One region of the Brevibacillus sp. Leaf182 genome, then DNA from elsewhere that is predicted to be linked to it. Evidence: riboswitches for the same ligand, from Rfam matches in the RefSeq annotation. Region 1 holds a riboswitch; each other region holds the start of a gene.

What was found. A riboswitch is a leader RNA that binds a small molecule or an ion and turns the genes downstream of it on or off. The one in region 1 is predicted to bind cyclic di-AMP.
Region 2: it holds a riboswitch for cyclic di-AMP, as region 1 does, so the genes downstream of both, ASG16_RS27625 (YkwD family sporulation-associated protein) here and ASG16_RS10795 (C40 family peptidase) in region 1, are expected to answer to the same signal.
Region 3: it holds a riboswitch for cyclic di-AMP, as region 1 does, so the genes downstream of both, ASG16_RS02835 (quaternary amine ABC transporter ATP-binding protein) here and ASG16_RS10795 (C40 family peptidase) in region 1, are expected to answer to the same signal.

The regions. Positions count from the first base shown of each region.
Region 1 covers NZ_LMPN02000020.1:65,146-72,907, forward strand. Annotated here, with positions in the region: gene ASG16_RS10765 (response regulator) at 57-686, opposite strand; gene ASG16_RS10770 (HAMP domain-containing sensor histidine kinase) at 694-1,842, opposite strand; gene liaF (cell wall-active antibiotics response protein LiaF) at 1,856-2,746, opposite strand; gene ASG16_RS10780 (class I SAM-dependent methyltransferase) at 2,761-3,339, opposite strand; gene ASG16_RS10785 (PspA/IM30 family protein) at 3,434-4,129, opposite strand; gene ASG16_RS10790 (LiaF transmembrane domain-containing protein) at 4,214-4,615, opposite strand; cyclic di-AMP (ydaO/yuaA leader) riboswitch at 4,934-5,073, shown strand; gene ASG16_RS10795 (C40 family peptidase) at 5,078-5,599, shown strand; gene ASG16_RS10800 (response regulator transcription factor) at 5,814-6,533, shown strand; gene ASG16_RS10805 (sensor histidine kinase) at 6,534-7,762, shown strand, end outside.
Region 2 covers NZ_LMPN02000037.1:10,433-18,194, forward strand. Annotated here, with positions in the region: gene ASG16_RS27610 (aminotransferase class I/II-fold pyridoxal phosphate-dependent enzyme) at 1-1,038, opposite strand, end outside; gene def (peptide deformylase) at 1,217-1,768, shown strand; gene ASG16_RS27620 (homoserine dehydrogenase) at 1,772-2,782, shown strand; gene ASG16_RS31090 (hypothetical protein) at 2,883-3,038, shown strand; gene ASG16_RS27625 (YkwD family sporulation-associated protein) at 3,103-3,819, opposite strand; cyclic di-AMP (ydaO/yuaA leader) riboswitch at 3,827-3,983, opposite strand; gene ASG16_RS27630 (rhodanese-like domain-containing protein) at 4,068-4,406, opposite strand; gene ASG16_RS27635 (cold-shock protein) at 4,838-5,041, shown strand; gene ASG16_RS27640 (hypothetical protein) at 5,198-5,644, opposite strand; gene ASG16_RS27645 (2-phosphosulfolactate phosphatase) at 5,759-6,499, shown strand; gene ASG16_RS27650 (catalase) at 6,580-7,762, shown strand, end outside.
Region 3 covers NZ_LMPN02000014.1:154,994-162,755, reverse strand. Annotated here, with positions in the region: gene ASG16_RS02855 (heavy metal translocating P-type ATPase) at 1-2,354, shown strand, start outside; gene ASG16_RS02850 (copper ion binding protein) at 2,419-2,619, shown strand; cyclic di-AMP (ydaO/yuaA leader) riboswitch at 3,364-3,510, shown strand; gene ASG16_RS02835 (quaternary amine ABC transporter ATP-binding protein) at 3,899-5,125, shown strand; gene ASG16_RS02830 (ABC transporter permease) at 5,109-5,948, shown strand; gene ASG16_RS02825 (glycine betaine ABC transporter substrate-binding protein) at 5,945-6,880, shown strand; gene ASG16_RS02820 (hypothetical protein) at 6,899-7,321, shown strand; gene ASG16_RS02815 (Na-translocating system protein MpsC family protein) at 7,367-7,735, opposite strand.

The DNA.
Region 1 (7,762 bases):
GCCCCTGTTACCCGAGGAGCTTTTTGGCGCGTTTACCTTTTCATGATGGTATGTGATTAGCCTAAGCTATGTGTATGAACGTAAATAGCCGCTTGCGTGCGATCCTCCACATTCAGCTTGGCAAGAATGTTGCTCACATGAGTCTTGACCGTTTTGATCCCGATAATCAGCTCATCTGCAATCTCCTGGTTGGACTTGCCCTGACCGATCAGCTTCAAAACCTCCAATTCACGCGGCGTCAGTTGCTCATGGGGATGGGACTCTTGACCGTGACGGAAACGGGCCATAATTTTTCCTGCTACCCTCGATTCCAAAACTGGCTCACCCGCCGCAGCAGAGCGGATTGCCTTTGCGATCTCGGCCGCACGTGAAGTCTTCAGCAAGTAGCTGAATGCCCCCGCTTCAATGACCGGATATACCTTTTCATCATCAATAAAGCTGGTCAAAACAATAACCTTACTGGAAGGACAGCTTTCACGAATACGCCGAGTCGCTTCCACACCACCGATGCCTTCCATGACCAAATCCATCAGAACGACATCCGGGCGCAGCTCTTGCGTCATCCGCACGCCTTCTTCTCCACTGCCTGCCTCTGCTACGACTTCAATATCGTCCTCTGTAGACAAATAAGCAGCCAGACCCATCCGAACCATTTCGTGATCATCTACCAGTAGTACCCGAATCACCGAGCCTTCACCCTTCCCGTTCCGTCTGTGACATTAGAGGAATACGCACCTCAATTTGCGTCCCCTTCCCAATTGCCGAGTAAATCTCCATGGAGCCTCCGACCTCTGCAACGCGCTCTTGCATACTGCGTAAACCGTAGGACGTCATTTTCTCCCCATCCGGATCAAAACCAACACCGTCATCCGTTACTCGCAGGCGAACCTGCTCTTGCAGCGTAAACAGCTTCACTGTAATCTGGGTAGCTCTGGCATGCCGCAATGTATTGGACAAGGATTCCTGCAAAATGCGGAATAAATGATCTTCAATTCCACTCGGCAAGCCTTCGACGTCTTCGATCTCCCAAGTTAGCTGCATGGTATTTTTACGCGTCAGTTCATCTAAAAGTTCCAGAACGGCTTCCTTCAATGACTTGTTTTGCAACGTAGCCGGACGAAGATGCAAGAGCAATGCCCTCATCTCCGCTTGTGCAGCTGCTGCCATCTCTTCGACCAATTCAATCTGTTGTGCTGCACGTTGAGGATTCTTTTCTACAAGCCGCTTCATCGCCGCCGTCGTCATAGCGATGGCGAACAGTTGCTGGCTAACTGCATCATGCAGTTCTCTCGCCAATCTCTGTCGCTCCTCTGTTACCGCTGCATGCTTCAATTGTTCTGCGAGAGCCGCATTGTGGTTCGACAGCCGCTGCAAGGATGCCACTTGCTCTTCCCATTGCGAAGCCAAGCGATTGATCTGCCATCCTAATTCGCCAACTTCATCGACTCCCAATTCGGGGACCCGATACGACAGCATCCCGCGCCCAAGTTTCATGGCAGCTTCCCACAGTACACTGAGTCTCTTTTTCAACAAATTCCCGATGATATAGGAAATGATTAATGCTACTAAGACACCTGCAGGCAAAGAGACAACAAAAGCAGCAAGCTGAATCAAGCCCTCTGGATCAGCAGGCAGATTGATGCCTATATATTCTTCAAGCCACCACACGAAGTTGCGGTCGCTGATTACTTCGTTGTACCACCGATGAATCCCCGGGTGATCTCTCCATAAAAAGTATAGCCAAAAGAAACAAATAAACGCGGCAGTAACTGCACTGACGGCCAGTAACATGCCATAGCGCACGTATTGCCACTGAATACTTGCCAATCGCTGTCGACGCATCCGCCAGTACCTCCTAGATGTACTTGACTTTTATATCGCCGACAAGCAGCGAGATATGCAAGTTTACTTTTTGCAATGCTTCATCATACTGATCTGAACGAATCTTAACACTACGATTGATACCTCCCTGACGGTGGCTTAGCACCTCCAGATCACCAATACTCAACCCTGCCGTTACCGATACAGGAAGATCGACAGGCACATAAATCGTCACATCGCCTACCCAGCCCTCTACGACAAGAATCGCCTCATCCCGTATCAACACTGCCCGGGAAAGATCAATCACAACATCCCCGATTCCATGCCAGACATGTAAGTGATTCAGTTCAAAACGCCCCGAGGTCAGGTGATAATCTCCAATCAGAGAACTGCGGGAATCTTTTGGCAACGTGTCGTCAGGTGATGAAGACATTCCATCGTGATGAGGAATTTTGCCACCAACATGCTTCCATTTATTCCAGTTGTCTCGCCAAGGGCGTTCCTCAGTTGAAACCTTTACGTCACTCTGAACACTCGCATCACTTGTCAAAATCGTTTCCGCAGCAGATGGAGTCTCCCTATCGCCTAAAGGTTGATTCACACGTTGATCTTGTCTGCTGCTCTTGCCCCGAATCAACTGAAACCCGAAATAAATAAACACGATTGGCACTGCAATCTGGAACAAATCATCGATCCCGACACCAAACCACATATCCATCGCGATGATGGTCCCCAGGGAGATTAGAATCCCTCCGCCAATCCTAGTTTTCTGCCCCCACAAACGAAGGCCGAAATAAATAAGCACCATCGGCCACAAATCAAACAGACCGAACGAAATGATACCCAAACTATCTAACAAAAGGCCGATTCCCGTAAAAATAATCAGGATACCAGCCAACATTTTGTGCAAACGGGACAGTTTCACAAAAGTCTCCTCTCTCACGCCCCATGCTGATCGTTTTCACTTTGACCATTACGACAGGTATAGATGAATGCAGGCGGAATGTTCAACAGGGTAAAGTCGATCTTGACCCGGGGAAAACGATCCTGCAACTCAGCTTGGAGTTGTAGCGAATATTGGAATGTAATAAATAGGCCCCCTGGCTTCAGTACAGATTGAACTTCGTCCAGAATTGCTGCCCGCAGCTCTTGTGGAAAATTGGCGAATGGCAGACCTGAGATAATGACATCTGCACCTGCAAGGTTCTGCTCCTCCAAGTAAGACCTAAGTTTAGTCGCTTCCTCCCTGACAGGAAGATCGGGAAAACGTGATTGAAGCATAGAGCGAAAATGGGAATCTCGTTCCACAAGCACGTACTGTGTGCCGGGACGCAAGCGCTGATAGATCGTTTGAGTAAATGCCCCTGTACCAGGTCCCAGCTCCAGGATCACATCGGTTGAAGCCCAATCGACGCTTTTCAACATTTGCTCACATAAAAAACGAGAGCTGGGGATTATACTACCGACGCGTCCAGGCTCAGCGATAAACCGTCGCAAAAAGACCAAGAAGTCCTGCAAGAATCGTACCTCCTAGGGGAAAAGCAGCCTGATATACACAGGCTGCCGAATTGACACAATCTATTCTACACCCAGTCCCCCAGTTCCTGTCGAATTAGGATTGTACTGGTTTAGCTACCGGTGTTTTCACTTCATTGATGGATGCTTTGATACTGGCAAGTTCTGCATCGAGATCATCCTTTTCCAGGTCAGACAAAGCGTTCTCCCAAGCGCGGTTCGTTTGGCGCCATTGTCCACTCATTTGCGCTTCTGCTTCCATGCGCATGACTTTCTCTTCCATGCGGGCGAAGCCACGGCCTGCGGACTGATTGCCGATACCGACAACTGCTTGATTCACTTGCTTTTGTGTACGAGCTACTTGTGCACGTGCCATCAGTGTGAACCTTTTCGCACGCATTTTATAGAACTCTTCCTTCAGCTCAGCCAGCTTCTCTCGCATTTGCGTAGCAGACTCGGATGCTGACAGGTAGAGAGCCTCATATTCCGCTGCACGGCCTTCATACTGCTTCTTGTCAGCGAGTGCTCGACGAGCCAACTCATCTTCTCCCTCAGTCAAGGCGAGCTTGACTTGACGATCGCGTTTTTCGATCAGAGCATTGGCTTCGTCCAATTGCTGGCGGAATTTCTTTTCCAGTGCAACCTGACGGGCAACCGCTACTTCAACTTGTCCGATTTCTACTTCCATGTCACGCATATATTGATTCAGCATTACTACCGGATCTTCCATCGAATCCAATGCATCATTTACCGAAGCTACTGTCAGGTCACGCAAACGTTTAAAGATACTCATTATTTTTTCCTCCTCATCATATCACATCATATTGTTCATCCAAAAGACTCTTGCGACACAGTGTTATTGCGGTTACCAAAACGCTTAGGACCGTTTGGTTACGTTTCTTTCCCAAGTGTCTAGCGTATCTTCCTTTAATACTTTTTGGGCCCATTCACGCTCCCAAGCAGGTGGAGCTTGTTTAGGTTCTTGGCTGGGACGCAGTAAGCGATATCCCAGATAAATCACCCCAATGGCCAGAAGTGCGTGAAATAGTAGGTCAAGCTTGCCAATCAACATCAGGAACCCGAATAGGAAGACCAGGATTCCCCAAAAGCGTGAACCGGTTTGTCCCATAATCTTTTTGGCACCGTATATCATGATCACACCGGGAATGATGAACCCGAGCAAGTCTCCGATATCGATACCCACCAGATCTAGTAGAACCAACCCACCGACTAGCAGCAGAACCAGCCCGAGTAGAACTTTGCCAGACCGTTCGCTCATTACTCGCTTACCTCCATTCGTTTTGCATGTGGTGCTTGTGGAACGTTATGCCCTTATTGTAGCCCTCGGTATAGGCTTCCCATAACGGGCGTGCGGTTGGTTTTTCCCTCCGTCCTTGGACGGAGACAATTTCCTGCCCTAATCGGACGAGCTGTCCCACATGGCAGAACCAGCCCGCGTCGAAAGGCGGCTTGCACTGTCAAACGAAAACGTTACAGCATTTGACGGCATTTCTGTGACGAATATGTGAACGAACAGATAAAAAGAAGGAAAAAAAGGACTCGCGTAGAATCTTCGTAAGAGTGCGTGTAAAAAAACATCGAAAAATAGCCGAATTCCGCTTGGCGGAAACGGGGGAACCACGTTTTTGGGGTGAATGGTTGCTACTCCTAGCAGCCTAGGGCGTCCTTTCGACCGAACCCTTCAGCTAACCTCGTAGGCTCACGAAGGGAGCAGTTTCTTTTGCGCAAGGTGGTTTTATCTTTATTTATGGCTGGATTGCTTGCTATGGGGGCAGGCGCTGCACAGGCTGCTGAGGAGAATTCTCTCAATGAAGTAGTCAGCGACTTGTACGGTACCCCTTACAAATCATCTGGCACGTCCAAAAAAGGCTTTGACTGCTCCGGTTTCACGCGCTACGTATTTGATGCGTTAGGTGTAGACCTGCCTCACAATTCTGCTTCCCAGTACGAATTAGGTACAGAGGTAGCCAGAAAAGATTTGCAGCCAGGCGATCTCGTGTTCTTCAATACGAACGGTCGCAGCATTTCTCACGTGGGTATCTACATTGGAGACGGCACATTCGTGCACTCGGAATCTGGTCGTGGAGTCGTCAACACCAAGTTGAACGATCCATACTACTGGAGCAAGCGTTATGTAGGCGCCAAGCGTCTCAGCGTTCCTGTTCTAGCAAAAGCAGAAATTCCGAAAAAGGAAAAAGCGGTGCAAGCTGCATCGTTGCCGGAAAAACCAGCTCAAAAATAGTCGTTCGGCAAAATAATAAAAGCCAGGGACACTCCGTCTCTGGCTTTTTCTGACGAAATTTAGTACCTGGTCTAAAGAGGTACCCCCATATATTCGAACAACTTAATAACTTACGGGGTTTCTTCCCCTGATCAAGTCAAACCATGTTATGATAGACAAGACCCATTCTTTGAATGGTATTCCTTATTAATAGAAGTAACTGGGGGTTGTTCCGGTGAAAGAACACATTTTAATTGTCGATGACAATCTGGAGATTATTGAACTGCTAGAAGACATTTTGGAGAACGAGGGCTTCACCGTTTCCTCCGCAGAGAGCGGAGAAGATGCACTCTCCCTGCTCAGCCAAGGAGACCGACCCAACCTGATCCTTTTGGATATTATGATGCCCAACATGAGTGGCTACGAGCTTTGTTCTCAAATTCGCCGTGAATGGGATTTGCCTATACTGTTTCTCAGTGCAAAAGGAAAAGCGGTAGATAAGGTAGTTGGCTTCGAAATCGGTGCAGACGATTACATCACGAAGCCCTTTGATACAGAAGAGCTGCTCGCTCGCATTCGTGCCCACCTGCGCCGCTATGAGCGCATTCGCAAGCATACGGAAGAGCAGCCTGAGAAGGAAACGGCCTCTTCTCCGATTACCGTTTTGAAATTCAAGGACCTAGAAATTCATAAAGAAACGTATTCCGTTTATGTATGTAATCAAAAGATTGAGCTCTCGACAAAAGAATTTCAACTGCTCACATTCCTCGCAGAAAATGCGGGCATCGTCTTTACAAGAGAGCAAATCTATGACCGCGTCTGGGGATATGGTTATGGCTCGCTCAATACAGTGACCGTCCATATCAAAAACCTCCGTGAAAAATTGGAAACAGAGCGTCAGTTCATTAAAACACAATGGGGGACAGGCTACGTATTTATCGGGGAGAAGCTTTAAATGAGCTTACGTAATAAAATTTTTCTCTCCTTCATTGCCTTGATCACACTCAACATCTTGTTGTTTAAATTTGTTTTTCAAGACATTATTGTCGCTCAACTCAAAAATGATCGGCATAATCAGTACCAGGCTGAGAAGGAAGCCGCAGAGAAGGTCATGCTCAATCAATTGCTTCTCGTCAGTAATTTCAAGGACCCCATCGAGCGTTTGGAGCTTGAAAAGCAGTTGCCAGACGACGTGATGTACCGCATGCTCGTGAAGGATGCCAATGGAAACACCATCTACAGCAAAACATCACGCGCCTATAATTTGAAAATGCCTTCTCCCTCCGCATCAAACCGTGGCGATTCTGCCAAGCAAAGTGACCTCAAAGTAGTCGCTGAGTACCATTTTCAGCAGGAGCCACCGCGTACGGGGGAGATCGTTGTTTATTTCTACACAGATGATTATGACATGATGGCTACGACAGGGGTTTCCATGATGCTTTGGTTTATTTATGGAAGCATTAGTCTGGTGGGATTGGTTCTGCTCGCTTTGTTCGTTCGCTGGATACTACGACCCGTGAACGAATTATCGCGCGTCACCCAAGAAATCCAGGAAGGGAAACGGTTAGTCACATTTACGTATCGCTCGCATGATGAGTTTGGACAACTCTTTCGATATTTTGGGGATATGGTTGATGAGCTTCGCTTAGCGGAAGAAAGACAGGCCGAAATGATTGCTTCGATCGCCCACGACTTCCGTACACCACTCACCACGATTAAAGGATATGCGTCCTATATCGGTTCCGGTCGTGTGACGGATATGACCAAAATACAGAAACAGATGAGTAAAATCGAGCTAAAAACGACGGACTTGGAAAAACTGCTGGATGAGTTGCAGGACTTCACCGCCCAAAGCTCCGAAGTCCGACTCAACATTAACCGCATTCATGTCAAAAGCTTCTTGAGAGGAATCATTGAGGACTATTTGCCGAGAATCAAAGAGGCAGGCCTCACCTTTCACTGGAAGCTGCGTATCTCCAATGAACTACACATCGAAGCGGATGAGACCAAGCTGCGTCGTGTCATGGAAAACTTGTTGAACAACGCCATTCACTACAATAAACCGGATGGCTCCATTTACCTGACTTGTGATCAGCGAGAAGGGCATGTCCTTTTTACTGTGATCGACAAGGGAGAAGGAATCGCCTCTGAAGACTTGCCGAAGATTTTCACCAAGTTTTATCG
Region 2 (7,762 bases), on a different contig from region 1:
GCGGTTGGCGCGGCCTTTCATGATATCGAATTTCTCCTGCTTCTGTGCTTTGTACTCCGGTGCAGTGATTGCTTGCAGGACGAATGTTTGGGAAGGATGCGATCCGCTGGAAAGAGTCGCGCGGATGATTCCCATAGTCTTCTGCTCCAAAGCGCTGAGTAAGTCGCTGGATGAAGATGCATACGTAATGAAGCCAACACGGAAGCCCCATACGTAATCCTCTTTGGTAGCTCCATCTACCTTTACAGGCAGAATACGTGGGTGAACGTCGCATAGACTAGCGAAGAGAGATTCGTGCATGGAATCCTCGAAGAACAAGCCGAAGTACGCGTCATCTGTCACTGCGACAATGTTGATTCCAGCCTCAGCACCTTCTTTGAGTGCAGCAACGATTTGCTTTCCTTCCTCTGGACCTGGTGTATAGCCAGTTGGGTTATTAGGGAAGTTGAGTACGACGATGGCTTTGCCTTTGTCTTTTTGTGCGAGAATGGCATCACGCAAAGCAGCAGCATTAAATTTCATCTCGTCGTTATACAATGGATAGTAGACCATTTCCGCACCACGGCGGATCGAAAAGGTAAGCTCGTAGTTTTCCCAGTTTTTGTCTGGGATGATGACACTGTCGCCGCTATCAGCGAACAAGTCAGATACGATACTCAGTCCATGCGTCAATGCGTTTGTAACGATTGGGTTACTAAACGTACGGTTAGCCAGTGAAGGCTGTTCCTCGATCATTTTTTTACGCCATGCTGCACGCAGCTCAGGTTTTCCTGCTGGGGGAGCATATTCGTAAATGTCTTTTGGCTGGTAAGCAGACAGATTATCCTGGATGACCTTAAGGTGCATCGGTTGACCGTTTTCCAGTGCAATCCCGATGGTTGCATTGTACTTTTTCGCTTTTGCTTTCGCTTCTGCCGACTGGCTGAGAATCCCCTCTTTCGGGAAATAAATCAGCTTGGCGATATTGGACAGCATTTCATATACGTGTGGGTTTTCGCGTTGGATGGTTTCGTTCAGCGTTGATGCTAATGAATGCATGGTAGCCTCCCTTTTCATATACAAACATCTATCTTTACCAATAAAGATAGCGTATCTACATGCATTTGTCACCCTTGCCCAACGGGATATTTCAGATTTTGCAAGGTTCCTTTTGACAGTGAGGACATGATTTGCTACCTTGAAATCGAAAACTGAGTAATGCGGGAGGGAGAAGGAGATGGCTGAACGGAGGATCGTTCGCCTGGGAGACCCTATCTTGCGTGAAACTTCAAACAGAGTACCATCCATTACTCCACAGGTTGAAAAGATTTTGGATGATATGGCCCAAACGATTTACGCTGCGAAGGGTCGAGCAGGTTTGTCCGCGATCCAGATTGGCATTCCGAAGCGATTAGTTGTGATGGATTGCGGTAGTGGCTTGATTGAACTGATCAATCCGGTGCTGATGGAAAAATCAGGTAAGCAGATAGGGCAAGAAGCTTGTCTTTCGATACCGGGTGTTTTTGGGATCGTTCATCGGGCCAATTATGTCAAAGTTCAGACGTTGAACCGCCAAGGAGAAACAAGGACAATCGAAGCGGAAGATTTCCTTGCTCGATGTATTCAGCACGAGATGGACCATTTGGAAGGAATTTTGTTTATTGATCATACGGAAGAGCTCTACTCAGCAAAAACAGGAAAGAAACTGAATGGCAGGGATTTGCACCGGCTACAGGCGAAAAGTAGAAAAAATGGCGGAAATAAACGGAATAGACAGCAAGGAGATTGACTCATGAAACGTTGGAATATTATGTTAACAGGCTTTGGAACAGTAGGACGTCAGGTAGCCAGATTGTTGGAGCAGCGACGGGAGCGATACCGCGAGCTTTATCAAGCGGATGTCAGACTCGTGGGAGTCGTTCGTTCAGCTTCTGGTCTCTACGATGAGAACGGAATCGATTCAGGAAAATGGGAAGACTATGCTCATACAAAACAAACAAGGAACCGATCTTGGAACGCGCTGGAATTTATCAAGTCAGCTCAAGCAGACGTGCTCATCGAGGCAGGTCCATCTGAAAAAGAGGGAGGACCCGGTCTTACTTATATTCGTCATGCATTAGAAAATGCTATGCATGCAATCGCGATTTCAAAAGGTGCGCTCGTTGTCGATTATGCTGGATTAGCCGCTCTAGCCAAAAAAAATGGCGTCGCGTTGAAAGTGAGTGGAGCAACAGCAGCAGCTCTACCGACGATCGATCTATTGCAATATAACTTGGCAGGTTGTGAAGTGAAACGAGTCGAAGGCATTTTTACAGGAACGACGAACTTCGTGCTCACAAAAATGATGGAAGAGGGGCTCACTTGTGCGGAAGCAGTCGAGCTCGCTCAGAAGATGGGGATTGCCGAACCGGACCCTTCGTACGATATCGATGGTTGGGATACAGCTTCGAAGCTCACGATCTTGGCAAACGCTGCTTTTGGCATGCAAGTAAATCTGACCGATATCACACGCGCAAGTATTCGCGAAATAACCTCGTTACAAATCGAGACGTGGAAAAAGCATTCGAAGATTCCCAAGCTGATCGGAACTATCCAAAAGGAAGCGAATGGCACGCATTCTGTAGCAGTGGAGCTCTGTGCAGTGGATTATACTCATCCATTTGCTTCTGTATCAGGTACGACCAAAGCGATACGGGTTGAAACAGATGTCATGGGGGATTTATTAGTCGTTGGAGGAAAATCAGATCCTGTAGCGGCAGCAGCGGCTGCCTTAAAAGACCTTGAACATATTATTAGCAGATAGGCTAATTTGCATGTGCTTCCAATGTTCCTTAGGAATGAGCCGTTTACAACCGCGAGCATACTAGGGATGCACCACAAAAAACGGCAAGGGGGCTATACGGATGAACCAATCGTCTGATGTCAATGCCGAGCTGCAGCAAGTATCTGCTTACCCAACCAAGCAAAAAATGCATCAAAAGGACGTCGCTTTGGTAAATGAGCAGGATAGCTGCTGTTGTACCCCCAAAAAGCAGGCATCCGAAGCACAGCAGGAATAGTGCCTACGCGAAAAAGCCGGGTCTCGATTAAGAGACACCGGCTTTTCGTTTCGTGCAAAGCGTTCTATCCGATAAATTCTTGTACCCAGTAACCATTTGTGAAGCCTACACCAATTTTGGTGAACGCAGGGTTCATAATGTTTTGGCGGTGGCCTTCACTGTTCATCCATTGTTGCATAACTTCTTGTGGACTCTGTTGACCCATGGCGATATTCTCACCTGCAGTCGAGTACTGAATTCCATACTGCTTCATCATATCAAATGGGGAACCGTACGTTGGGCTGTTGTGGTCAAAATAGTTGTTAGCAGACATATCTTGTGCTTTTGCCAACGCTACTTTGGACAGTGCTGCATCCATTTCAACAGGCTTGAGACCTGCTTTTGCACGCTCTTGGTTCACCAAATCCGCGACTTGTTTCGCAAAATCACCAGTTTTTACTTGATCCGCTTGATTTACTGGAGCGGCAGGTTGAGTGACGTTATTGCTAGGTTGCGCTGGTGCAGCTTGAACTGGAGCTGGTTGTACCGGCTTTGCTGGTTGCATCGGCGTCATTGGCTGTTGTACTGGCATTGATTGTCCAGGGGCAAAGCCTTGTTTTTGTTGAAAGAAGTTCCAAAATTGTTGGGAATTTGGAGCTTTTTGGAATTGTGGCATATAATATTGGAATTGTCCGCCAGGAACAGGGCAATTAGAAGCAGCCGAAGCAGAAGTAGCGAAGCCTGTTAGAGCCAAGCCCAGACCAAGAGTCATCGCGATTGTAACAGAACCAAAACGTTTCATAAAACAAATCTCTCCTTTTTTTTGCCTACGAGGTTAGTTGTCGGATTCGGATTGAGGAAACAACCCTACGCCAGTTCGGCGATTCACCCCAATGTGGAGTATCTCATCCACAAAAAAGTCCCCCGCACTTCCTTTTCAGGAGGAAGTCTCGGCTTATTTCGTTTGGCATGAACAACAATATCAGACAATCCCAATCGAAATAAAGGAGTAATATATGGCAAATAGCTAGAATCGTTGATAAATTAGGCTCATTTCGCTTCGTTTGATTGTTCCTTCCATGCGGTTAAGCCGCCTTCCAATGCATTTGCTTGAAAACCATTCTCACGAAGAAGAGCGGCAGCTTTTTGTGCTTTGTTACCTGTTGTACATAGGGTAACAATCTGCACATTTTGCGCAAGTTTTTCGGTTTCTTCATCAAACGGCTTGTCCTGTTCTTTCATTAGAAGATAGGGGACGTTACGTGTCGATGCGTTTTCATGAACGAGGCTGCCAGAAATAAATTTTTCGGCGTCGCGTACGTCCAATAAAAGTACTGGCATTTTCTTTTGAAGCAATTCGGATAATTGAATGGTTGTCAAAGTATGCAATGAAATCCCTCCCAATGCTATTGTAACAGAGTACCGCCTTCCCAGTATAAGGGTGAACGGTTGCTTTTATTGGACAACCATGGTAGAATGAGGTTGCTACTTGAAAAATTGATACCTAATCATTCATCGAGGTGTATTTGTATGCTGATGGATAACATTTTTGAATCCCCGATTCACACTGGCGCGGTCATCGGAGCCGCAAGGATGGAAGAGAGGAAGGGCTTTCATTGTTTTAGGTTTTCAAAAGGTTTAGTTTTTAATTTTGCAGTTCCGTCCTATGACATTCGTATATTGGCTGAGTAGGTAAAATTCACATATCATGAAGGCGTATCATAGCACATGATTTGGTATTTCTTCATGATATGTGAGCTTTATTTGCTTCGGTAAATATGACTAGCATATTCAAATTGAATTTTTGGAGGTTTTTTTAAATGCAAACGAACGGAACAGTAAAATGGTTTAACGCAGAAAAAGGTTTCGGTTTCATTCAAGTAGAAGGCGGAGACGATGTATTCGTACACTTCAGCGCAATCCAAGGTGACGGTTTCAAAACTTTGGACGAAGGTCAAAAAGTTCAATTCAACATCGTTCAAGGCAACCGTGGCCCACAAGCTGAGAACGTAGTAAAACTGTAAGTCTCCCTTTAAAAAAAACTGTCCTTTCGAGGGCAGTTTTTTTGTCGTGGTCGTAAAAGGAAAAAGGCGTTGGGATAGTCCCCAGCGCCTTTTAATGGATTAGAAAAGGAACTATGGCGTCCCACCATAATTCCTCATTTTTTTCGTGCAAAATAGTTAAATACAAGTTTCGATTTCGACAGTTTGGAATTGACTGTCAAGAACTGAAAGACCAACAACTTGACCGCCGCCGATAGAAGTACGGCCATAAGTGGTGAGAAGGACATTTTCATTGTTTTCTGCTACGGTAAGGCGCACTTCATAGTGGAAAGAAGCGGGGACCAGCGCATTAAAAGCAGTGCGAGTATTCGCAGGGATAAATTGCGTGATGTCAAGCAAGGTGCTAACCGGATTCGTTTGCGTAACTGCGTTACCCCAGTTCAATACTTGCACACGTACTTCAACCTCTTCTGTGTTCAGATTTACCAGGTCGAGGTGAGCGGTGAGAGCACGGGCGAGGTTGTTTTGCAAAATACCAGTTGTTCTCACAGTATTTCTTTTTGGGCGTCTGTGACTTCTTCTTTCAGTATTACCTTGATCGTCGTCGTGTTCGATTTCAGACATCCATGTTCACTCCATTCTTGTGTAATCTAGTGGGACAATAATACGATATTGTTTCTTGTCTTATTTTGTAACGGCGAACGTAAGGGTACGAGTAACTATTTTGGATAGAGGATGGTGGAGGTTTTGGGAGAAACACCTGTATGCAAACAACTAGATTACACGGCACGATTTGATTGGGGATATGAAGGGGTGGAACATGTCGGAGCTGCATCGGATATGATCGTTATTATCGATGTGCTTTCCTTCAGCACGTGTGTCGATATCGTAACGGGACGTGGAGGTATCGTCTATCCTTATCAGGTAAAGGATGAGTCAGCCCTAGCATTCGCGAAACAAAAAGCGGCGCTACTCGCTGGAAAACGTGGAGAACCAATATCCCTTTCACCCGCCTGTCTGAAAACGGTTCCAATGGGAAGCAGAATTGTATTACCCTCGCCAAACGGATCGACCTGTACCGTGTTGGCAAAGAAAACAGGGGCGAAGGTAATCGCAGCGTGCTTGCGAAATGCGTCATCCGTCGCCAAATACATACAGCATCAGCAAGGATCTGTGACGGTCATCGCTTGCGGTGAACGGTGGGGAAATGGAGCATTGCGACCTGCTATTGAGGATATGATTGCGGCAGGTGCGCTGCTTCACGAATTGGAGGGGTATCGCTTGTCGCCAGAGGCAGAAATGGCGGTGGCAGCCTTCCGATCGGCCCAATCTCATCTTCCCGCTTACTTGCAGAAATGTGCTTCCGGCCAAGAACTGATCAGCATGGGGTACCCGGAAGATGTCGCACTTGCAGCACAATGGAATCAGAGTGGCACGGTTCCAGTGCTTAACGATGATTTTGCTTACGAAGCGATTTAGTCTTTTCGCATAAAGAATCCCTCATTCGGTAACCATGGTTATGAACCACATATGAGAAAAACTGGACAGGGAGGATTCATATGGATGACAACAATAAGTCCATTAACCAGTCAGAAGAAAATACCCTGACGAATCGCCAAGGCCATCCGATTACAGACAACCAGAACTTGCGGACGGTTGGAAATCGCGGGCCAACCGTTCTGGAGAATTACGACTTTCTGGAAAAAATCACACATTTTGATCGGGAGAAAACACCTGAGCGTGTCGTGCATAGCCGAGGTGCCGGAGCACATGGCTATTTTGAAGCGTATGGAACCGTAGGAGACGAGCCGATTTCTACGTACACAAGGGCGAAGCTGTTCTCGGAGCGTGGGAAAAAAACGCCTGTGTTTGTACGGTTTTCTACGGTTAATCATGGCACACATTCGCCCGAAACATTGCGCGATCCACGTGGGTTTGCGGTGAAGTTTTATACAGAGGACGGGAACTGGGATCTGGTTGGCAATAACCTCAAAGTTTTTTTCATTCGGGATGCGATGAAGTTTCCTGATCTTGTCCATGCGTTCAAGCCTGACCCTGTTACAAACATTCAAGACGTGGAACGGATCTTTGACTTTATCTCGAACACGCCTGAGGCCATGCATATGATCACGTTTTTGTTCTCCCCGTGGGGAATACCAGCGAACTATCGGCAAATGCAAGGCTCTGGCGTAAACACGTACAAGTGGGTAAACCACGAAGGAAAAGCGGTCCTGGTCAAATACCATTGGCAACCATTAACGCAAGGGATTAAAAATTTGACACAAAAACAGGCGGAAGAGATCCAAGGGAAAAACTTCAATCATGCCACGCAGGACTTGTATGAAGCGATTGAGCGAGGGGAATATCCGGAGTGGGAAATGTGCGTCCAGATCATGAGTGATGACGATCACCCAGAGCTCGATTTTGATCCGCTTGATCCAACGAAAATATGGCCCGAAGATCAATTCCCGTTTCTTCCTGTAGGCAAAATGGTACTGAACAAAAACCCGGATAACTATTTTGCAGAGGTCGAGCAAGCTGCTTTTGGGACAGGTGTTTTGGTAGATGGACTTGATTTTTCTGATGACAAGCTACTGCAAGGAAGGACCTTCTCTTACTCCGACACGCAGCGTTATCGGGTTGGCGCCAACTATTTGCAGCTTCCGGTTAACGCTCCCAGAAAGCATGTCGCTACCAACCAGGAAGGCGGTCAAATGCTGTATCATGTAGATCGGACGCAGC
Region 3 (7,762 bases), on a different contig from region 1:
GCATCGAAAAGGGCTTGGGTAAAATGGAGGGAGTGGAGACTGCCAACGTCAATCTGGCTTTGGAAAAATCCACAGTCGTCTTCGATCCAACGAAAACGAATATCGACGACATCCGCTCCAAAATTGAATCGCTCGGCTATGGCGTCGTCACTGACAAGGTGGAGCTAAACATCTCGGGAATGACATGTGCGGCTTGCTCCACACGGATCGAAAAAGGCTTGAACAAAACCGCTGGGGTTCTGAAGGCAAACGTGAACCTGGCGATGGAAACAGCCACTGTCGAGTACGATTCATCACAGGTAAGTGTGACGGACATTATTCAAAAGGTAGAAAAGTTAGGGTATCAGGCGACTCGTAAGGAAGAAGGAAAAGAAGAAGAAAAAGTAGATCGTCGCCAGGAAGAAATCAAACGTCAGACCCGCAAGTTCTGGATTTCCGCGATTCTGTCGCTCCCGCTGCTCTGGTCGATGGTGAGCCACTTTTCCTTCACCTCGTTTATCTGGCTGCCTGAAATCTTGATGAATCCGTGGGTACAGCTCGCATTGGCAACACCGGTACAATTCATCATCGGCGCACAGTTTTACGTCGGAGCTTTCAAAGCCCTTCGCAACAAGAGTGCCAACATGGATGTGCTGGTTGCTCTCGGTACCTCGGCTGCTTATTTCTACAGCCTGTGGGTCGCGATCAACTCCATCGGTGCTCATGGTGGCCACATGCTGGAGCTGTACTTTGAGACCAGTGCGGTACTGATCACGTTGATCGTCTTGGGTAAACTGTTTGAGATAAAAGCAAAGGGACGCTCTTCGGAAGCGATCCGCAAGCTGATGGGCTTGCAAGCAAAAACAGCAGTAGTCGTACGGGATGGCGTCGAAATGACTATTCCTGTAGAAGAAGTGAGACTGGGCGACGTCGTTCACGTGAAGCCGGGCGACAAAGTACCCGTCGATGGCATCGTCATGGAAGGACAGTCCGCAGTTGATGAATCGATGCTGACTGGTGAAAGTATTCCAGTGGATAAAGCCGCAGGCGATACCGTCATTGGAGCCACCTTGAACAAAAACGGCTTCTTGAAGGTTCAAGCAACCAAAGTCGGAAAAGAAACGGCTCTGGCGCAAATCATTAAAGTAGTGGAAGAAGCACAAGGAACAAAAGCACCGATTCAGCGCGTAGCTGACAGCATCTCCGGGATTTTTGTCCCAATCGTAGTAGGGATTGCTATTCTTACCTTCTTGATCTGGTACTTCTTCGTTATACCTGGCAACTTCGGTGAGGCTTTGGAAAAAGCAATTGCTGTACTCGTAATCGCTTGCCCGTGCGCCCTCGGTTTGGCAACGCCGACCTCGATCATGGCGGGCTCTGGACGCGCAGCTGAGTTGGGCATCCTGTTCAAAGGCGGGGAGCATCTCGAGACGGCTCACCACTTGGATACGATCGTCCTCGATAAAACAGGGACTGTAACCAAAGGCGAGCCAGAACTGACAGACGTCATCACCATCGATATCGAAGAGCAAGAGCTGCTCTCTTTGGTCGGTGCCGCTGAGAAAAATTCCGAGCACCCGTTGGCTCAAGCCATCGTTCGCGGTATTGCGGATAAAGGAATCACCCTGTCCGATACAGGTTCATTTGAAGCCATTCCTGGTTTCGGTATCCGGGCAACCGTCGCTGGCAAAGAAGTACTCGTCGGTACGCGCCGTTTGCTGGAAAAGCATCAAATTTCGTACCAAGCAGTGTCTGATACCATGTTGGCACTGGAGCGCTCCGGTAAAACGGCGATGCTCGCAGTCGTCGAAGGCAAGCTCGCTGGATTGATTGCCGTAGCGGATACGATCAAACCAACCTCCAAGCAAGCTGTTCAGCGCATGAAAGCAATGGGATTGACTGTGATCATGATGACCGGTGACAACCGTCAAACAGCCGAGGCCATTGCCCGTGAAGCAGGAATCGATCACGTCATCGCAGAAGTCCTGCCTGAAGGCAAAGCCGCAGAAGTGAAAAAACTGCAAGAACAAGGCAAAAAAGTCGCGATGGTCGGCGATGGTATCAACGATGCTCCTGCACTCGCAACCGCTGACGTCGGTATGGCAATCGGTACAGGTACAGATGTGGCAATGGAAGCAGCAGATATTACCCTGATGCGTGGCGAACTGACCAGTGTCGCAGACGCCATCGAGATGAGCAAACTCACCATCCGCAACATCAAGCAAAACCTGTTCTGGGCATTGGCCTACAACACTTTGGGCATCCCGATTGCCGCAATCGGCTTCCTCGCTCCATGGCTTGCCGGTGCCGCAATGGCCTTCAGCTCGGTATCCGTTGTACTCAACGCACTGAGACTACAACGAGTGAAGCTGTAACAACAGTAACAAGCGGCTTTGTCCGCCTTACCTATAAAACATAAAATGTAAGGAGAGATTGATCATGACAAATATCACATTGAACGTAGAAGGTATGTCTTGCAACAAATGCGTAGCGCGCATCGAGAACACATTGAAAGAACTGGGTGCAGAAGGCAAAGTAAACCTGGCTGAAAAAAAGGTTGAGGTTTCCTACAACGAGGGTAACTTGACTCTCGATGCAGTAAAAGAAGCTATTGAAGACCAAGGCTACGACGTCGTTTAATCATCGTACCTTTGAAAAAGCTCCTGCCTGATTTAATGAGGCAGGGGCTTTTTTTAATTGTGATTTGAGTAGCTGTAGTGGAGGGGAAGAAGCCCATTTCCAGTCTACGCTTCGGCCTACGCCCCGCAAGGGGTTAGACTGTCCGCTACGAAATGAATGTCGGGAGCGCTTCAAAAGTAGAGTTTCGGAGATGCAATCTCAGAGGTTGAAGCTGAAAACCCCCGCCATTCATTTCTCCGCTTGGTTGGGCTCCAGAGGCGCTAGGACTGGAAATGTTCTTCTTCCCAAGCAGCTTTTTACTACATCTTGAAAGCAGCATTCAAGCTGTCTTTTAAAAAGCATGTAGAACCTCATCAGCTCGTAAAGGAAACAGGAGAAATAAGCGAAGATCTTTGGACACACCTACCTAGGCGCAGTGAAAAAAAGCGAAACTGCCTTTAGCGTCCACCTCTGAGACTCATCTTGAATGGACTACTTTGGACGCGGTTTCGCTTTTTTTCACGGAGCCGGGCACCCCATGCTTCCGCGCAGGGGTTCCAAGAATCTGAGCGTTTTCTCCTGTTTCCTCCCCACCACAACAGCGAGTAAACGGCACCAATATCTTGATTTTATGAGCAACTAACAGCTAATCCAATCCGACTCATAAAGAAAAACAGAATCGAGTTAAAACCATGATAAACGAACATTCACAATAACTGGAAGCGAGCGTATAATTCAAATCACAATCACGATCCAATAAGAAATAACACAATACGGCCTAGTTCCGAGATTCTCGGAAGCGGGGGAACCAATCTTTTGGGGTTAATCCTGAGTGATCAGGAGGGATGAGAAAATGTCTTCTCTGCCATCCTACCCGTCAGCTAACCTCGTCGGCCAAAGCAGGGAAGGTCATGGATGGATAAAGTCTAGGCATATAATGCGCAACAGGGGGATTCCTTGCGGGCGTGTGATAGGCCGATGCAGGCTTTTTCTTTGGGACCTTTGTTCTGGAGAAAAAGGATGGATCGGCCTATTTTTTATGGCAATACCGATGAGCAGCTTACGCGATACAGACGTGAAGGAAAGGGTGTAGATCGCTGGGAGGCAGTTGGTACGACATAAACCGCTGACAATCGAAATCAGGAAGACAGAGTACAGGGAGTCCTGAAAATGGACGCCAGGTATTACGTAAGCCTGCGGATTTTCAACACGAGTAAAAATCAAGCGTGTCTTGGTTTTGCTGGAGTGTGGAAACTTCGCGGGCTTTTTTCATTTACAAAAAAGAAGGATGGGGGATACCATGCCCAAAATGAAAGTCCATCAACTGACAAAAGTGTTCGGCAAGCAGCCCGAGCTGGCCTTGAAGCTGCTGGCGGAAGGACGTACAAAAGAACAAATTTACAAGCAAACGGGCCAGTCTATCGGGGTAAATCAGGTCAGCTTTGAAGTAGAGGAAGGTGAAATCTTCGTCATCATGGGCCTGTCCGGCAGCGGCAAATCAACCTTAATCCGACTGTGCAATCGACTGATTGACCCAACGAGCGGAAGCATCGAGATCGATGGGGAAGAGATCGTCCATATGAAGGCGACGGCTTTGCGCGAGGTGCGGAGGAAGAAGCTCGGAATGGTTTTTCAAAATTTCGCCCTGTTTCCGCAGCGGACGGTACGAGAAAACGTGGAGTTTGGATTGGAGATTCAACAAGTACTACCAGGGCTCCGGCAAGAAAAAGCACGGGAAGCGCTCGCGCTCGTTGGATTAACTGAGTGGGAAAATGCGTACCCGGATCAATTGAGTGGAGGAATGCGTCAGCGAGTCGGATTGGCGCGGGCTTTGGCTAATCATCCCGATATTCTCTTGATGGACGAAGCGTTCAGTGCATTGGACCCGCTCATTCGAAAAGACATGCAGGATGAGCTGCTGGAGCTTCAGATGACGATGAAAAAGACGATCCTGTTCATTACACATGACTTGCATGAGGCGTTGCGGTTGGGCGATCGGATTGCCTTTATGAAAGACGGACAGATCATTCAGATCGGCCGACCGGAAGAAATCATGGCAGACCCAGCGGATGAATTTGTGCGGAAGTTCGTGGAGGATGCCGACCTGTCCAGGGTGCTCGTTGCTGAAAATGTGATGAAACGGGCAGAAGCAATCACCCCTGACAAAGGGGCGCGAGTGGCACTGCAACTCATGATGGATAACGGTGTGTCCAGCTTGTACGTCGTGGACAAAAAGCGCACACTGCTCGGCTTGATTACGGCGTATGACGTATCACTTGCGATCGGTACGGGGGATTCGCTGGAGACGATCATGAAAACCGACCTCCCTACCGTTTCACCTGACGCACGTCTGCACAGTTTGTTCCCGATGATGGCAGACCTGCATGTCCCGATTGCGGTAGTGGGCGAGCAGCAGCGTTTGTTGGGTGTCATCGTAAAAGGAGCGGTACTAGGCGGGCTGGTAGGTAAAGTCAATGTCCAAGAACACCAGAGAACAGAGGTGATGAGCGATGGACGCCGTGCCTAAGCTGCCTATTGGCGAATGGATGGAAGGATTTGTGGAGGTGCTGGGCCAGTACAAAGGGGTATTGTTTGATCCAGTGTCTATCGTCATTTCCACGATGGTGACTTACTGTTCCACTGTTTTGGCAGAGATACCCTCGCTGATTCTCATCTTGCTGCTAGGGGCCGCTGCGTGGGTTTTTGCAGGGAGAGCGTCCATGGTCTTTACGGTTATCGGACTTTCTCTCATTCAAAACTTGGGGTACTGGGATGAAACGATCGAGACGTTGGGACTCGTCCTCACTGCCACCATGATTTCGATCGCCATCGGGATTCCGGTGGGCATTCTTTGCGCGAGACATGATACGTTTCGCAAACTGGTCACGCCAGTACTGGATTTGATGCAGACGATGCCAGCGTTCGTTTATTTGATTCCCGCGATCTTTTTCTTCGGCTTGGGCGAGGTGCCGGGAGTTATTGCCTCCGTTATTTTTGCTTTGCCGCCAATCGTGCGTCTTACGAACTTAGGCATACGTCAGGTCCCAGCGGAAATGGAGGAAGCGGCGGACGCCTTTGGTGCAACTGGCTGGCAAAAGCTCGTAAAAGTACAACTGCCTTACGCGAAATCGACAATCTTGGCGGGAGTCAATCAGTGCATCATGCTCGCCCTGTCGATGGTGGTCATAGCGGCTATGATCGGGGCGAAAGGCTTGGGCGCAGACGTATATCGCGCTGTATCACAAGTGGATATAGGAAGAGGATTCGAGGCGGGACTATCCATCGTGATCATCGCTATCATCTTGGATCGGCTTACTCAACATGCAGGGAAAAAGGAGAGAAATACATGATGAACAAAATGGTTCCAGCTTTACTGGCAGTGATGATGGGAGCGACAGCTTGGCTCGCAGGCTGCTCCAGTCAAAACACAAACACACCAATACCGACTGCAACGGTGATCGGTCCGATTCCTTCTGAGACGTCGGACAACGCGCTTGGAGAAAAGCTCGACTACAAAATCATCGGAATCGACGCAGGAGCAGGCTCGATGGTGAAGACAGAGGAAGTCATGAAACTGTATGGCTTGGATAAATGGCAGCTTGTCGAAGGCTCAGATGCAGCGATGACAGCAGCTTTGATCAAGGCGTACGAAGCGAAGGAACCGATTATCATTACGGGCTGGACGCCGCATTGGATGTTTAAAAAGATGGATTTGAAATACTTGGCGGACCCAAAGAACGGCTTTGGCGGAGCGGAACAAATCCATACCATCGTGCGCAAAGGGCTGAAAGAGGATCAGCCTGCTGCCTATCAATTCCTGGATAAGTTCTGGTGGGAGCCAGCCGATATGGAGTCAGTCATGGTCCAAATGATGGACGGAAAAGATCCGGAAGTAGCCGCTGCGGAATGGGTAAAAAACAACGAAGCTAAAGTAGGGAAATGGGTGGAGGGTATTAAGCCTGTCCAAAAAGAGAAACTAACTCTCGCTTATGTAGCATGGGATTCCGAGATTGCCAGCACGCATGTCGTAGAGCATGTGCTGGAGAAGAAGCTGGGGTATGAAGTCGAATTGAGTCAGGTGCAGACAGGACCGATGTGGGCAGGAGTGGCCATTGGGGATGTAGATGGGATGGTTGCGGCTTGGCTGCCGTCTACAGATACGAGCTATTTAAAAAAATTTGGTGGGCAAATCGAGGATTTGGGTCCGAATCTCGACGGAACCAAAATCGGACTCGTGGTTCCTTCGTACATGAACATCTCGTCCATTGAGGATCTTCAATAAGGAGGGGGAGGCGCTGTTATGAAGCATTATCTCGTAATCGGCAAGGGGGAAGCATTCACTTCTTTTGTCCAGACACTATGCTGCGACAGTTTGCCAGCATTTTGGGGAAGAAATCCCGGTGCCTTTTCATTGACAGCGGGGTCTGGAGACAAGACGATTCAGCGCTTTTTGCCCATCTCATTTGACGAGTGCTACCGCGATCAGGAGTCCTTGCTGCTCTACCATTCCGTCTATATCTTTCCCGACGAGTGGGCGGAGGGACGCGACTTGCTTACACTGTTCAAGCAGTTGGGTACCTGCCGGATTTTTGTGATGACGCAGGAGCATCGGAACGCGATGTTATACAAAGCGCTCGGGGCGAATCACGTCATCGTGAGCCAGCCTGGGTATACAGGTTACGGCTGGTTGGCTGAACAGATGAGTTGGGTAAGAGAGGAATAGAAAAGGCTCCGCCTGCAAATGAAGGCGGAGCCTGTTTTCGTAAAATTAACCCAACATTTTTTCGAGGTCCTTGTCCAATACATAAACCTCGATCCGTTCACCCATTTTTGTGCTGATGTCGCTATGACTCGATAGTACCTTGCAGCTTGTCAGCTTTTCAACGATTTCTTCCGATTCTTCGCTGTACATTTCACGGAGAACCTCGCGCATTTCTTTGACAATGCGGCGACCTTTATCGTGACTGGACAGATGCTTTTCTTCGACGGTGAGAACGCCTTTGAACCTGGCGATGACCATATCACCGACGATGTAGGTCTTCGCTTCCTGCGGGCCTCGTCCAATCAGATCGCGCTGAAATTTTATGAATGCTTCGCTGATTTCGGCTTCCAGCTTTTTTTTGTTAGAGATGGCCAAACGCCATACCTCCCATAATTTATCATT